Regions from separate parts of the Wukongibacter baidiensis genome, predicted to be linked through region 1. Evidence: riboswitches for the same ligand, from Rfam matches in the RefSeq annotation. Region 1 holds a riboswitch; the other holds the start of a gene.
What was found. Region 1 has a riboswitch for molybdenum cofactor ahead of R9X47_RS08115 (molybdopterin-binding protein). Riboswitches for the same ligand answer to the same signal wherever they lie in the genome.
Positions count from the first base shown of each region.

Region 2: linked by a shared signal. The riboswitch ahead of R9X47_RS06455 (extracellular solute-binding protein) and the one ahead of R9X47_RS08115 (molybdopterin-binding protein) in region 1 are both predicted to bind molybdenum cofactor.

Region 1 is NZ_CP138202.1:1,776,463-1,781,077, reverse strand. It holds gene R9X47_RS08125 (TIGR03915 family putative DNA repair protein) at 1-732, shown strand, start outside; gene R9X47_RS08120 (IclR family transcriptional regulator) at 907-1,683, shown strand; molybdenum cofactor riboswitch at 1,923-2,088, shown strand; gene R9X47_RS08115 (molybdopterin-binding protein) at 2,303-3,322, shown strand; gene R9X47_RS08110 (molybdopterin molybdotransferase MoeA) at 3,330-4,547, shown strand.
Region 2 is NZ_CP138202.1:1,365,775-1,370,389, reverse strand. It holds gene R9X47_RS06470 (YdcF family protein) at 1-537, shown strand, start outside; gene R9X47_RS06465 (GNAT family N-acetyltransferase) at 629-1,177, shown strand; gene R9X47_RS06460 (MogA/MoaB family molybdenum cofactor biosynthesis protein) at 1,548-2,039, opposite strand; molybdenum cofactor riboswitch at 2,222-2,340, shown strand; gene R9X47_RS06455 (extracellular solute-binding protein) at 2,495-3,427, shown strand; gene R9X47_RS06450 (ABC transporter permease) at 3,534-4,223, shown strand; gene R9X47_RS06445 (ABC transporter ATP-binding protein) at 4,226-4,615, shown strand, end outside.

The DNA.
Region 1 (4,615 bases):
TGTTATATATATGATGGTAGCTTTGATGGATTATTGACATCCATATATGAAGCGTATTATAGAAAAGAGGTGCCTGAAAGAATATTATTTTCTGAGGATTATCAAGAAAATTTCTTAGATAAGAAGGTACACATACATACGGATCCAGAGAAGGCTAGAAAGGTATACGAATCAATCAGAACAAAAATATCAAAAAGAGCACTTGAAAATATTTTCTATACATATTTAACGGAACTAGAGGACACGGGAATTTGGATATACGAGTATTTAAAATTAGGATGGAAGATAGGAGGCGGTATAGAGGATAATATTGCCGATGACAGGGTATTAAAAATACATAAGGCTAGATTAAGCATTGATAGAGAAAGACATCTAATGCTGGGATTAGTGAGATTCGGGTGTTTAGAAGGAAATGTTTATTATGCTCCTATTGAGCCGAAGTTCAATATTGTTGGACTGATTGCACCACACTTTGTTGATAGGTTATCAGACCAAAGTTGGATAATACATGATGTGAAAAGGGGTATTGGAGCAGTATATAACGGTGAAGATTGGATAATCAGAGACATTGATGTTAATAAAGAACTGAAATATGATAGAGATGAGTTTGGCTATCAAGAACTTTGGAAGGAATATTTTAAAGCCATTGCAATTAAAAACAGGATTAATCCGAAGCTTCAAAAAAGAAATATGCCTATGAGATACTGGCGTTATCTTGTTGAGAAGAATTAAACTCAGGTAAAAACTTTAATATTCTCTTTGATTTAAATATAAATTTATGGGATAATATTAATAAATTTAGCTTGTCCAGATTATGAGAATAGCCTCATTTTGTTGACAAAGTCAACAAGATGGCAGACTTTTGAGAAGAGAATAATTTGGTCATAAGACGAGAGGAGTACTACTTTGAATAAAAACGGGGAAATCATAAATTCTATCGACAGAGCTCTAGATATATTGATACTTTTGTATTATGAGCAAAGAGAGCTTGGGGTAACTGAGATTGCAAAAACTTTAGGGCTACATAAGAGTACTGTTCATAGAACTCTGTCAACTTTAGAAAATAAAGGTTTTGCACAACAAAATCTGGAGAATGGAAAGTACTGGCTAGGAATGAAGATTTATGCCCTTGGTATGCTGGTTGGAGAGAAAATGCCTTTAAAGCATATCATTAGACCATATGCCAAGGAACTATTTGAAAAATTCCATGAGGTTGTAAATGTATCGGTGCTTGATAAGACATCACAAAAATATCCTAGAACTATTCTAATCTTAAAGGAAGAAAGCCCTGATCAGATTTTAAGAGTCAATCCTATTGTTGGATCAAGTAGTGAGAGTCATTACTCTGCCGTTGGAAAGTGCTTACTAGCCTTTTCACCAAAAAAAGTTTTAGATAGGTTTCAAGCACAGGATCTTCCTATATACACAAAGAATACAATAAGTAATTGGGATGATTTATTAAAAGAACTAGAAGATGTAAGGATTAACGGGTATGCGATAGACAATGAAGAGTTGGAAATAGGCTTAACCTGTGTAGCGGCTCCGATAGTGGATAAAGAGAACAATGTTATTGCTGCAATGAGTATATCTGGACCTACCTCAAGAATTAGGTCTGAGAAATTTGAATCAATTGTGAATGAAGTAAAGAATACTGCGTGGAAAATTTCTAACTTATTAAAATAGAGTGTATTTTTACTTTTGTGTGATCTCTTTATAAAAGATTTAGTTAAGAACCTAAGGCAGAGCGTACTCTTAGATTATAAAATGCTCAAGAAGTAGTAATATTCTCTAAACTGAGTAATTGCTTTGACCTTAGAACACTAGTTACATGTAGTTGACAAGATGTGGTATAAGTGATATGTTAAATGTATAGATTTGTCGTTTCTTGTAGACGATAGTTTGTTTGATGAAAACTTAATATTGTATCTTTACTTCTCCGAGCTGTGTATTCCTAAGGACGTAGTGTGCCATAATAACGGAATGAAGTTCCGGTCTAAGGAACACAGCCTGGATTTATTAATCCACGGGGTACTTTGGGAAACGGAAGTGCCTTCACATAACTTGAAAAGGAGAAAGTGTATATATAGTTAAGTTCATATAATTCATAGAAAATTAAATCCTTCTATGAATTGTCTAGCTTTGATCATTTTAGTGGATGATTTGAGGTGTATGGTTTCTAAAATGATGTTATACCCATATATATGCCCTTCTTGCTCTTTTTCAAGCAATGAAGGGCTTTTTTTGTGAAGCAAAACAGAGGGATTATATGTTTCTGAAAATCTTAATATATGGGAGTGGTAAAATGAAAAAAATACCTGTTGAGACAGCCATAGGAACCATTTTATGTCATGATATAACCCAGATCATTCCCGGAAAGTTTAAAGGGAGAGCCTTTAAGAAGGGTCATATAATTACTGAAGAGGATGTTCCTGTTTTACTTTCTTTGGGAAAAGATAATATTTACGTTTGGGAAAAGAAAGAGGGATATTTACATGAGAATGAAGCAGCCGATAGATTGTCCAAGGCTGCAGGCGAAGGGATATATTTAAGCGATGTTAAAGAAGGGAAGATAAACTTTATTGCAAATATGGATGGCATTCTTAAGATAGACACCGATCGACTTTTAGAAATCAATTCTATCAATGAAATCATTTTAGCAACTATTCATAACAATTATCCTGTGAAAAAGAACCAGAAATTAGCGGGAACAAGGGTTATTCCACTGATTATTGAAGAAGAAAAGATAGTAAAGGCTGAAGATGTTATTGGTGAGAAACCTATTATTAAAGTAATTCCATATAAAAAATCTAAGGTAGGTATAGTAACTACTGGAAATGAAGTATATCACAACAGAATAGAAGATAAATTTGGACCTGTCGTAAGGAGCAAGGTATTGGAGTATGGTTGTGAAGTAGTTGATAGTAGAATAGTACCCGATGATAGTGATAAAATAACCCAGTCAATAGAGGAACTAATAGAAATGGGTTGTGAACTTATCATTTGCACCGGTGGGATGTCAGTAGATCCCGATGACCTTACTCCGTTAGGAATAAGAAAGACTGGAGCAGAGATTATTTCCTATGGTGCCCCTGTCCTTCCAGGTGCAATGCTCTTAGTAGCCTATAAAGATGAAGTACCGATTTTAGGGTTGCCGGGATGTGGAATGTACTGTAAAACCACTAGCTTTGACTTATTTTTGCCTAGAGTACTTGCCGGTGACAAGATTAATCATAGAGATATTGCAGCCTGTGGACATGGTGGATTCTGTATGTCTTGCGATGAGTGTAGATATCCCGACTGTAGCTTTGGAAAGGGTTGGTGATTTATAAATGCTACAAAAAATAGAATTGGAAACAGCCTTAAATATCCTAGATGAAAAAATAATAGATATAGAAACCGAAGAGGTCTCATTGATGGATGCTCAGAATAGAGTACTTGCAAAGGATATATTTTCTCCAATAAACCATCCACCCTTTGACCGTTCTCCACTTGATGGTTTTGCATTAATTGCCGAGGATACAAAAGGGGCAAGTGGAGATACTCAAATTGAATTGGAGATAATTGAAGAAGTATATGCTGGCTCATATCCTCAAAAAAAACTATCTAGAGGCACTGTAACAAGAATAATGACGGGAGCACCTATTCCAAGGAATGCAGATTGTGTAATTAGACAGGAAGAAACTCTTGTAGATGGACAGACTGTGAAAATTCTAAAGGAACTTAAAAAATGGGATAATTATTGCTTTAAAGGCGAAGATTTTCAAAAAGGACAGCTAATCCTAGAGAGAGAGAGAATGTTGAAATCTCCTGAAATAGGAGTGTTAGCATGCTTAGGAGTAAGTAAAGTAAGTGTCTATAAAAAACCTAAGATTGCAATTTTAAGTACTGGAGATGAGCTTGTAGGTGTTGAAGATGAGCTAAGTGACGGGAAAATATACAATAGCAATCTTTATGCTATAGCATCAAGAATTAAAGAACTTGGGGGAGAGCCTATAATTCTAGGTGTTGCTGGTGACGACATTGAGATAATGTGCGAAAGAATAAAGCAGGAAATTGATGGGGTTGACTTGTTTATAACTACTGGGGGAGTATCAGTAGGAAAAAAGGATATCGTAAAGGATGTAATGTATAGATGCGGGGCAAACATTCTGTTTTGGAGGGTTAATATAAAACCTGGATCACCGGTACTTTGTAGTGAACTACAGGGTAAGTTGGTAATCAGCCTATCGGGAAATCCCTCTGCGGCAATGATATCCTTCGAGTTACTTGCACGACCAATTATAAATAATATTTCTCATAGAACGGATTTAACTTTGGTAAGGGATAAGGCCGTACTAGAAGAGGACTTTTCTAAAAAGAGTCCCGTTAGAAGATTCTTAAGGGGAAAAATGACCAATACATCTAAGGGAAAGAGCGTTATATTGACAAAAAATATGCAGACATCATCTAAGATGAATTGCATATTGAATAGCAACTGCTTAATAGATGTTCCAAAGGATTCACCATCCCTTGAAAGTGGACAAATTGTGGAAATAGTAATGATTTAATTGTATCTTTATGCCCCAAGAGATAAACTGAATTTAAAAACGTTGAATGTGTTTCTTGAAGAGGTGGT
Region 2 (4,615 bases), 410 kb from region 1:
CTTATATCCTTTATAATAGTTGAAAGTATGATAATAACCGGAGCATATGTCAATGACACAAAAGATGTCGATTATATTTTGATTTTGGGAGCGGGAATAATTGATGATAGGCCATCATTAGAATTAAAATATCGCCTTGATACCGTTATTAAATTTACAAAAGAAAGTAATTATAATCAAAAGCTCATACTGTGCGGTGGAAAAGGTAAGGATGAAAAATTTTCTGAAGCCTATGTTATGGAAAAGTATCTTATTGATCATGGATTTAGTAAGGATATGATATTTAAAGAAGAGAAATCAAGAAGCACCTATGAGAATATAAAGTATGCAAAGGACATTATTGATATAGTTGATTCTCGAGATAATATAAAGGTTGCAATATCAAGTAATGATTTTCATTTGTTTAGAGCGAAGCTGATAGCACGTAGACTAGGATTCGAAGCTACTGGTTTACCAGCTAAGACTCCTTTGTACATAATTCCAAATCATCATGTAAGAGAGTGTTTTGCAATAATTAAGACCCTTGTTGTTAAATAGTAACGAAGAAAAAGCGTAAGAGTAACAATAGGTGACTAGACATTAAGTCGTAACCATATATTTGTTGATAGGTTGCTAAAGGAGGAATAACATGGATTTTAGAAAAATTGAATTCAGACTAGCAAATGATAATGATATAGAAGATATAATGAGAATAGAGACATCCTCCTTCGATTTAGAAATCTGTGAAAAAAGCGAGGTTTTCCTTGAACGAATTAATGTATTCCATAAGGGTTTTTTTATAATGGAATATGGGAATGAGACTATAGGATACTTAAGTTCGGAGCTTTGGGAATATAAAGACGATATTGCTGAGAAGGACTTTAAACTAGGACACTCTATAAAAGAATCCCATAGGAATAATGGAACTGAATTATATATATCATCAATGGGAGTAAGTCCTAAATATCGGGGGAAACAATTAGGCAAGCTAATGTTTGAAGAGTTTTCTAAATATATAGTAACTACAAACAATAATCTAAAAAGCATAATATTAATAGTTTCTGAAAAGTGGAAAAGGGCTAGAAAAATATATAAGGATAACAGCTTTCAAGAGATTTTACGAATAGAAAGCTTTTTTGAATATAACAAACAAAGTGACTATAATGAAGATGGCATAGTTATGAGGAAATATCTGTAGTGATAATTGATTGTATAAAACAAGTTATATATGCTAGTATAGGAAAAAAGGCTGTCTCATTGAATACAGCCACAGGGCGTTTCAGAATGAGTGAAGTCAACCCCGGGTTATTCATAGAAAATTTAAAACTCTGCTACGTCCTTTTAATTCTAAGACATCCATCAAATTCTCGACGTACGGCGTAGGTATGCCTTCGAACTTGATGAAAGTCTTAGAATCAAAACTACTTGCACCCTTTTAAATTTTCTATAAATAATCCGGGGTTAAGGTTTTAAAGTTTCGACGGTTTGGCTAGTACTAACGTACGTGCCAAGTCGTCGAAATTTCAAATAACGCAGAAATTCGCCATTCTGAGACGCCCACTTTAAGTCTATTTTCTAGCACACTCACCAGCAATACCCTTTAAAATCTCAAGTCCATGTTTCAAAGCGGGTAATATGAATTCTAAATTTTCCTTAACAGCTTTAGGACTTCCAGGGAGATTAATTATTAAAGTTTCACCTCTAATTCCAGAAACACTTCTGCTAAGCATGGCCTTAGGAGTAATCTGAAGACTATAATATCTCATAGCCTCTGATATTCCAGGTGCTTGTCTATCAATTACATCTAATGTAGCTTCAGGAGTCCAATCCCTTGGAGAAAAGCCCGTTCCACCCGTTGTAAGAATTAAATCTATATTAAGATTATCAGACATATTTATAAGCTCTTCCGAAATAAGCCTTCTTTCATCGGGAAGTATTTCCCACCTAGCGACCTCATAACCATTGGCCGACATAATTTCTTTAATTAATTCTCCACTTTTATCTTCTCGCTCACCCCTTGAACCCTTATCGCTGGCAGTTATAATACCTACTTTAAACATATGTTACCCTCCTATATGAAGAATGATTTATTATGAATTACTATACATCTTATATTAATATACTTATTATTTAAAGGCAATGAAAGATAAATAATCCTAAATAATGAATTTTTGAAAAATACAGACTATTATTGAGTTGTACAAGGGGTAAGAATGTGATATAATTTTGTCACATATTGAAGTACATATTTATTTTCCGAGTCTCTAATTCTAAGGATTAGACTATGAATTATAGACCGATGGGTATAAGGAGAAATCTTTATGCCTCCCATGTTTGGAAAGGAAAAGATTAATGGTTTTAAAACATTCCTTTCAAGAGGAATGTTTTTTTATTTGAACTCAAAATTTAAAAATTTGTAGTTTGATAATGCCGGCATTCAAAATACATTTTTATTTTTTTGAAAGCCATTAAATATTTTTCCTTAAAAAGCAAAAGAAAACTTAGGAGGGAAACTATGAAGGGGATAAGCAAAATATTAATTGGGGTACTAATTGTTACTTTAGCGCTTGTAGGGTTTGCAGGATGTGCAAATAAGGCTGTTGAAAAGCAAAGTGCTACTGAGGAACCGAAGGCTGCAGAAGAAGTAAAAGCTACAGAAGAAACAAAGGCTACTGAAGAATCTAAAGAAGTAAAGGATAATGGAAGCATAATATTGGCGACTACAACAAGTACAGAGAATAGCGGGCTTTTAGCTTATATTCTTCCTAACTTTAAAGAAAAGACTGGTATAGAGGCAAAGGTAGTTGCTGTAGGAACTGGAAAAGCTCTTCAAATGGGAAGAGATGGTGAAGCCGACGTTTTATTAGTTCATGCAAAGAGTAGTGAAGAAAAGTTTGTTGAAGAAGGACATGGAACTGAGAGATCAGATGTAATGTATAATGACTTTGTAATCCTAGGACCAAAAGATGATCCAGCAAAGTTATCTGAAAAGGCAAAAAGCAATGTTATAGAGGCATTTAAGATATTAAGTGAAGGAAATGGCAAATTTGTTTCTAGGGGAGACGATTCAGGAACCCACAAAAAGGAAAAGAAATTCTGGGAAGAGGCAAGAGTAGAGCCTAAAGGTGATTGGTATGTTTCAGCTGGTGAAGGTATGGGCAAGGTTATACAAATGACTAATGAAATGCTTGCTTATACAATGTCAGATAGAGCGACGTATCTTTCTATGAAGGATAAAATTGAACTAGAAGTAGTTGTTGAGGGTGATTCTAAACTATTTAATCAGTATGGTGTTATTCCTGTAAATCCTGACAAAAACGATAAGATTAACAGTGAAGGTGCTAAGGCATTTGTAGAGTGGCTATTATCCGAAGAAACGCAGAAGCTTATAGGTGAATTTGGAAAAGAAAAATTTGGACAACCTTTGTTTACGCCAAATGGGAAGTAGCAACTAGTTTCTAGCCGCTAGTTACTAGGAAAATACTATATAATTTTAAACTTAAGTAATATGACTTAAGAGATTAGCAGACAGCAGAGAAATGGAGGTGTAGAGTATGGGACATATAGTAGATGGATTTGCTGAGGGGATCAAACTTCTTCTATCCCTTGATAGAGAAGTGTATTCAATAATATTTTTATCGATATATGTGTCCTTTACTTCTACACTTATCTCATCTTTGATAGGGATTCCACTTGGAATTTTTCTTGGCTTAAAAAAGTTTAGATTTAAAAGAGTATTTACAAGGTTTTTATATACCTTTATGAGCCTGCCTCCAGTAGTGGTAGGATTGGTTGTTGCTGTTATTATTTCAAGAAGAGGGCCATTAGGCCATTTTAGTCTGTTGTTTACTCCTGCTGCTATGATTATTGCACAAACTTTATTAGTTACACCTATTGTTACAGGCATTATCTTTAACAACTCTAAGGATCAAGGACATGCAATAAAGCAAATTTGCAAAACCCTTGGAGGAAATAGGTGGGACACTTTAATTTTATTAGTTAGAGAAATGAGAATAAATATACTAATTGCAGTTGTAACCGGCTTCGGAAGAGCTATATCAGAAGTTGGTGCAGTAATGATAGTAGGAGGAAATATAAAGGGGCATACAAGGGTTATGACCTCTTTTATTGCAATGAATAATAGTATGGGAAACTATTCCACTTCAATAGCCATGGGACTTGTTTTACTAACTATTTCTTTTATTACAAATTCAGTATTATTTAAATACGTAGTAGGAGACTAAAGATGGATATTAGGATAGAGGGCTTAGTTAAGATTTATGGCGAAAGAACAGTAGTAAATATCGAGAATATGACCTTGGAAAAGGGTAGGGTGTATGGGGTTATTGGACCAAATGGTGCTGGAAAGAGTACGATGCTAAAGATAGTTGCAGGTCTTGAAGATTCTTCAAGGGGAAAAACACTTTATAATGAGAATCCATTAAATGATGAAATATTAAAGAATATTACTTATATGAGTCAAAGACCATATCTTTTGAGAACATCTGTATTTAATAATATTTCGTATCCATTGAAGATTAGAAAATATGATAAAAGGGATATAGAGGACAAAGTTAATGAAATAATGAAGGAGCTCGGGATATCTGATTTAAGTTCTCAGCTTGCTACAAGTTTA